Sulfuricurvum kujiense DSM 16994: one gene and its partner. The protein of the gene in region 2 interacts with the protein of the main gene of each other region in a pairwise test. Links are inferred from orthologs where the notes say so. Each region holds a gene or a part of one and is shown on either strand. Other genes may lie near its edges. The genes, in order: ligA and leuS.

What was found.
Region 1: the proteins of leuS (region 2) and ligA interact in binary tests that used the Escherichia coli proteins (3 or more experiments, as listed by UniProt). The link is inferred for Sulfuricurvum kujiense DSM 16994 from one-to-one orthologs.

The regions. Positions count from the first base shown.
Region 1 is NC_014762.1:807,888-811,096, reverse strand. The notes cover bases 207-3,088. They hold ligA (NAD-dependent DNA ligase LigA), read right to left. Parts: upstream 2,722-3,088; coding sequence 691-2,721; downstream 207-690. Other genes in these bases: SULKU_RS04145 (hypothetical protein), read right to left, coding at 3,070-3,088; SULKU_RS04155 (NAD(P)/FAD-dependent oxidoreductase), read left to right, coding at 207-765. Outside these bases: more of SULKU_RS04155, read left to right, coding at 1-206; more of SULKU_RS04145, read right to left, coding at 3,089-3,209. UniProt on the Escherichia coli protein: DNA ligase that catalyzes the formation of phosphodiester linkages between 5'-phosphoryl and 3'-hydroxyl groups in double-stranded DNA using NAD as a coenzyme and as the energy source for the reaction.
Region 2 is NC_014762.1:495,849-499,286, forward strand. What follows is about bases 36-3,146. They hold leuS (leucine--tRNA ligase), read left to right. Parts: upstream 36-422; coding sequence 423-2,870; downstream 2,871-3,146. Other genes in these bases: secF (protein translocase subunit SecF), read left to right, coding at 36-393; SULKU_RS02635 (hypothetical protein), read left to right, coding at 2,874-3,146. Also shown: more of secF, read left to right, coding at 1-35; more of SULKU_RS02635, read left to right, coding at 3,147-3,371; SULKU_RS02640 (GGDEF domain-containing protein), read left to right, coding at 3,381-3,438.

The DNA of each region.
Region 1 (3,209 bases), 310 kb from region 2 along the record:
AACCGCATCGAAGCGCAAACACAGGGTTGCGACGTCAAGCCCTTCAACATCGTCATCGGCGGTGCGGGGCTTTCGGGAGTAGAGATCGCGGCGGAAATGGCGGCATACGCGAACCATTTCTATGCCAACGGCAATTTCGGATGCCGCGGCGTCGACGTCTACCTCATCGACGCGTATGAGACTATCCTCTTCGGAATGGATCCGTATTTGATCGAGAGTGCCCATCAACGGCTTGTCCAGCTGGGGGTACACGTCTGGCATAACAACCGTATCGGCGAAGTACGGGAGAATCAGATCATCCTCGACAGCGGCAAAGTGCTCGATTTCGAGTTTATGATCTTCACCGGGGGGATCGCCGCATCGACGCTCACCCAGCATCTGGGGTTTGAGACGAACGGCAAAGGGCACCTGATCGTCGATGCGAACCTGAACATCCCGATGCATGAGAATATCTATGCGATCGGCGATATCACTCAGGCAATCACGGAGGAGGGAAAATTTATCCCTCCCACGGCGCAGCTGGCGGAGCGCGGCGGCGAGCATGTCGCACGAAACATCCTCCGCTCGCTCAAAGGAAAAGCCAAACACCCCTTTACGTATAAAAACCAAGGGGTTATGATCGCACTGGGCGGCGAATACGGAGCGGGATTGCTCCCGGGAGGGATCAAAGTTAAAGGGTACGCAGCCTATTTAATCAAAAAGGCTATATTTTGGCTCTACAGCGCTCCCCTGCGGCGTCGAAGCAATATCGGGAAGCGGCGCTGAATCGCCCGCTTCGCACATTTCTCTAAATTCGCTTTCGGTGAGGAGCGTCACACCGAGCTCTACCGCTTTATCGTATTTATTCCCCGCATCTTCCCCGTACACGACGTAATCGGTCTTTTTCGACACTGATGAAGCGACTTTTGCTCCCAACTCTTCTAACATCACTTTGATGTGATCGCGCGGTACGCTCATCGATCCGGTAATGACGACACTTTTGCCTTTAAACGGGTTCTCTGCCGCTTCGATCTTAACAGGAGCGGCAGGGTTTAAAATCGATCGGAGTCTCTCGATCTTCTCGCTGTTGACGCGGACAAATTCGAGGATCGATTCGACCATCTCTCCCCCGAACCCCTCCAACGCCAGAATCTCTTCGCGGGATGAGCGATCAAACGCCGTACCGAACGCACCGCAGAGGGTTTTGGAGGCGACTTCTCCGATATGCTCGATCCCCAGTGCATTGATAAAGCGCCAGCAGTCGCACCCTTTGGCCGCCGCGATCGCATCGAGGAGGTTGCGGCTCTTTTTCTCTTTGAATCCCTCCAATGAGAGGAGCTGATCCATTGTGAGGCCAAAAAGATCACTTACCTCATGCACCATCCCCGCGCTATGAAGCGCTTCGACGATCTTGTCTCCCAATCCGTCGATGTTAAGGCACTGTTTGGAGGCGAAATAGATGATCGAGTTGACCACCCGCGCTTCGCATCCCATGTTTTGGCATTTGATCAACGCCCCCTCATCGAGCAGTTCACTTCCGCAGACGGGGCACTGCGTAGGACGTGGAATCACCTGCTCGCTTCCCGTCCGCTCCGCCGTAATGACTTTGACGATTTTGGGGATAACGTCGCCGCTGCGGAGAATGATCACCTTGTCCCCGATGCGGATATCTTTGCGCTCGATCTCGTCGAAATTATGCAATGTCGAACGCTCGACCGTCACCCCCTCGATATCGACCGGTTCGACGATGGCGACGGGAGTGACGACACCGCTGCGCCCCACCTGCATAATCACCTCTTTGAGTGTCGTGAGCTTCTCGATGGCGGGGAATTTATACGCCGCCGCCCAGCGGGGATTTTTGACCGTATAGCCCAGTTCATCCTGTACCGCAATCGAGTCGACCTTGATCACCATCCCGTCCAGCAGCATCGCGAAGTTATCCCTCTCAACCCTCATCTCATGGTAAAAGGTCTCGATTTGATCCGCGCTCTCGCACAAGTGGGTCATATGGGGATTGCGAAATCCGAGGCCATAGACCCACTCCATCCGCTCACTGAGGTTTTTGATCTCGAGGGTATTAGCTCCAATGCCGTAAGGCATAAATACCAGACGGCGCGACGCCGTAATCCGGGTATCGAGCTGTCTCAGGCTCCCCGCCGCCGCATTGCGCGGGTTGGCGAACAGCGACTCGCCGTTGCGGGAGCGCTCGAGATTGATCTTCTCAAAATCCTCTTTGAAAATGACCACTTCGCCGCGTATCTCGATCCGCCCTTTGTACTCGATTCTAAGGGGGATACTCTGAATCGTTTTGGCGTTTTGGGTAACGTCTTCCCCCTCGACCCCGTCTCCGCGGGTAATCGCCTGAACGAGTACGCCTTTATCGTAGATCAGGTTCAGACTCGCCCCGTCGAATTTCGGTTCGCAGTAAAAGCGGACATCGCCGTAGCCTTTGGTGATACGGTTTACCCACGTCTCCAACTCCTCGCGGTCAAAGAGGTCTTCGAGACTCCACATGCGGCTGAGATGCTGTGCTTTATCAAACTTATCCTGCGGCACGTCCCCGACCCGCTGTGTCGGAGAATCGCTGATGATCTCACTCGGATGCTCATGCTCGTACGCCACCACCTTATGGTAGAGGATATCGTACTCCTCGTCCGTCGTGATCGGATCGTCGAGGACGTAATAGTGGTAAGAGTATTTTTTGAGTTGTTCTACGGCGTTTTTATAGTCGGTTTGGGTCATTAAGATTCTCGTCTTTTAATCGGCAATGTAAAGTGTTTGTGTGATTTTACGCAAAAGTTTATAAATATCCTTTTCTTTTTAGTAAAGGATCAAAAGAAAAGCACCTCTCAAACAAAACGCTACCAGCCGATTCGGCACTACTGCCATCGGCTGGGCTCTATGTATGTTTTCGCGGCATATTTATTGCAGTAATGATTTTCCCGTGATCCAATACCTAAAGCCGCTCCGGAGGCAGTCGTGCCAAGAGGAGCGTCGCGTCTTTGGATCACGGTATGCTCTTTTGGTACTTTTCGGCTAAACAGAAAAGTACAGAAATTTTTGACGATACAAAAAAAGTGACGGAAATAATTATTTGTCACGACCTTTGCCGTGATCATTCCCTTTGCCTTTGTCACGGTGGTCATACCCGCGGTCACCGTGTTTTTCCTTATAACGCGGAACATACTCGCGCTCGTACCAGTCGTTGTGTACAAAGAAAACCCGCTCGC
Region 2 (3,438 bases):
CTGTTGATGATTTTAGGGTACTCGATCCATGATACGATTATTGTCTACGACCGTATCCGTGAACACATCCAAGAATCTAAAAACAGCGATTTTGTGATGATCGTCAATGAAGCGGTATCCCGTACCCAGTCTCGTACGACATTGACATCGTTGACGGTCTTTTTCGTCGTATTGACCCTGTTCTTGTTCGGCGGAGACATTATGCTCGGGTTCAGCTTCCCGATGCTGGTCGGTGTTATTATCGGAACGTATAGTTCGATTTTCGTTGCGGCACAGCTTGTTGTTTGGACGGGATTCAGTGTCGGGCGTTATCGTGAAAAGATGGCTGAAAAACAGAAAATGCAAGCTGAAAAAGAGAAAATGCGTGCTCAATTTGAGCAGGGCATTGTTTAACATTTGACAAGAGTATTTAGGAGTTTTTTTTGAATTACACCCCCGCATCGATTGAGGCCAAGTGGCAAAAAACGTGGAGCACGACGAAGGCCTATGAGCCTTCGGACGATTTTTCCAAACCTAAAAAATATGTTTTGAGCATGTTTCCTTATCCGTCGGGACGTATCCATATGGGACACGTCCGCAACTATACGATCGGCGACGCATTTGCCCGCTACTATCGCCAGCAGGGCTTTAACGTTCTTCACCCTATCGGATGGGACAGCTTCGGTATGCCGGCGGAAAATGCGGCGATCAAACACGGCGTCCATCCGAAAAAATGGACCTATGAAAACATCGCAACAATGCGCGGAGAGCTTGCCGGGCTTGGGCTATCTTTCTCCGAAGATCGGGAATTTGCGACTTCTAACCCGGAATATACGGCGTTCGAGCAGGGTTTCATCATCGATATGTTTAATCGTGGGTTGTTGTATCGAAAACAGGGGTTTTTGAACTGGTGCCCGCACGATTTGACCGTTTTGGCAAATGAGCAGGTGGTAGACGGCGGATGCTGGAGATGCGGAACGCCGATCGTCCAAAAAGAGATGTATCAGTACTACCTCAAAATCAGTGATTACGCCGAAGAACTTCTTGAGTCTTTAAAAACGTTAGAGGGAAAATGGCCGAAGCAGGTTTTGACGATGCAGGAGAACTGGATCGGAAAATCGTACGGTTTGGAATTTGCGTTTAAACTCGACGAAGAGAGCGAAGGCAAACTGGGCGCCGTGTATCAAAGCTTCGATGTCTTTACGACGCGTCCCGATACGATCTACGGGGTGAGCTACGCCGCCTTGGCTCCGGAACACGAGATTGTCCGCCATATGCTTTCGTTCGGCCTTTTGGATGAGGCTACAAGCGATGCTATCAAAGCGATGCAGCGGGTCAGTGCGCGTGACCGCGCCACGAGCCCAAAAGAGGGGGTGTCTCTGGGGATTCATGTCATCCATCCATTGACAGGGGCAAAAGTTCCGGTATGGGTGGCTAATTTCGTCCTTACCGATTACGGCTCCGGGGCAGTTATGGCCGTTCCTGCACATGACGATCGTGACTATGAATTTGCGGCGAAGTACAATTTGCCGATCAAAGCGGTTATCTTCCCGAGCGAGGGTGAATTGCCGCTGGGGTGCGCCTATACCGAAGCAGGGACGCTTCGTGAGAGTGCACAGTTCAGCGGTTTAGACAATGTTACCGCTAAAGCTTCTATCATGGATCATTTCGAAGCTTCTCACCTCGGTAAAAAAGTGATAAATTTTCGTCTCAAAGACTGGGGAATCAGCCGTCAGCGTTACTGGGGTGCTCCGATCCCTCTGATTCACTGTGAGTCGTGCGGAATCGTTCCGGAAGATAAAGCCAACCTTCCGGTCGCATTGCCTGAAGACGTTGTGATTAACGGTGAAGGAAATCCGCTTGAGCACCACCCGACGTGGAAACACTGTACCTGTCCGAAATGCGGGAAGAGCGCCGTCCGTGAAACCGATACGATGGATACCTTTATCCAATCGTCATGGTATTTTTTGCGCTATACGGTCAAAAATGATTACCAAAAGGCGCTTGACCCTGCAGCACTTGATTACTGGATGGGTGTCGATCACTACATCGGTGGGATCGAACACGCCATTTTGCATCTGTTATACGCACGCTTTTTTACGAAAATGCTCCGTGATCTGGGATACGTCAACTCAGATGAGCCGTTTGAGCATCTTTTGACACAGGGGATGGTTCTCAAAGACGGGGCAAAAATGTCCAAGTCCAAAGGCAATACCGTCGATCCCGGAGAGCTGGTTGCAAAATATGGTGCCGATACGGCGCGTCTGTTCATCCTTTTTGCCGCCCCTCCAACCCAGGAGCTGGAGTGGAACGACAGTGCGGTTGAGGGGGCATTCCGCTTTCTGAAACGTTTTGCCGATCGAAGCCAATACGTCAATGTTACCGATAAATTACCGAGTATCGAGCACAGTACCCTTTCCAAAGAGGAGAAAGCGGCCCGCAAAAAAGTGTATGAAGCGCTGAAACGGGCTCAAGAGGTATACGGTGAACGTCATACATTCAATACCATGATCGCGGGTGTAATGGAAGCGATGAATGCGTTAAACGAACAAAATAACCGCGATGTCTGGACGGAAGGGTATTGGATTTTAACTTCCGTGATGGAGCCGATCGTTCCGCATATCTGCTGGGAACTTTCTACCAACCTTTTCAACGGCAAAAACTTCGGTACGCAAACGGTACGAGAAGAGGTATTCGAAGTGGAAGCGCTGGCGCTTGGAGTTTCGATCAACGGTAAAAATCGCGCCACGATCGAAGTGGGTGTGAATGAGTCTCAAGAGGCGATTATCGAGATTGCCAAAGCATCCGTAGAGAAATGGATAGAGGGCAAAGAGATCGTCAAAGCGATCGTGATCCCCGGCAAGCTCGTCAATCTCGTCATAAAAGGGTAAAGTGTGAAATACTGGATACTGAGCGCATTGATCTTTTTAGCCGGCTGCGGTTATCAGCCTTCGAGCCATTTGGCTAAAAATGTTGTGGGCGACAGTGTCAGTACCGAAGTGGTAATTAGGATGGAAGACCCTCAAAATACCGTTATTATAAAAGATGCCGTCGATATGGCGGTTATTACGAGATTTAGAACGGCACTCGTTCCTAAAAATGTTTCGCATACCCATTTGAAAATAATGATAAATTCCGTATCTTTCAGTCCTCTCCGGTACGATACTAACGGCTATATCATAACCTACCGCACCGCGGTTGTAATGGGAATCAGCCGTACGACGGCGGGCAAAACGGCGAATTATACGACCAGCGGGGTATATGATTTCGATATTGAACCGAATGCTATTATTTCCGATCAGGCACGTTTTGAAGCGATCCGTCAAGGGGCACAAAAAGGGATTGATGTTTTCATAGCACAGGTATCGGCACAGGGTTCTGACTCGAAATAAGGGGTAAATATGACCATTAACCAAATTGTTCGAAATACGGTCGAGAGGCTTAAAGCGGAAGGGAAAG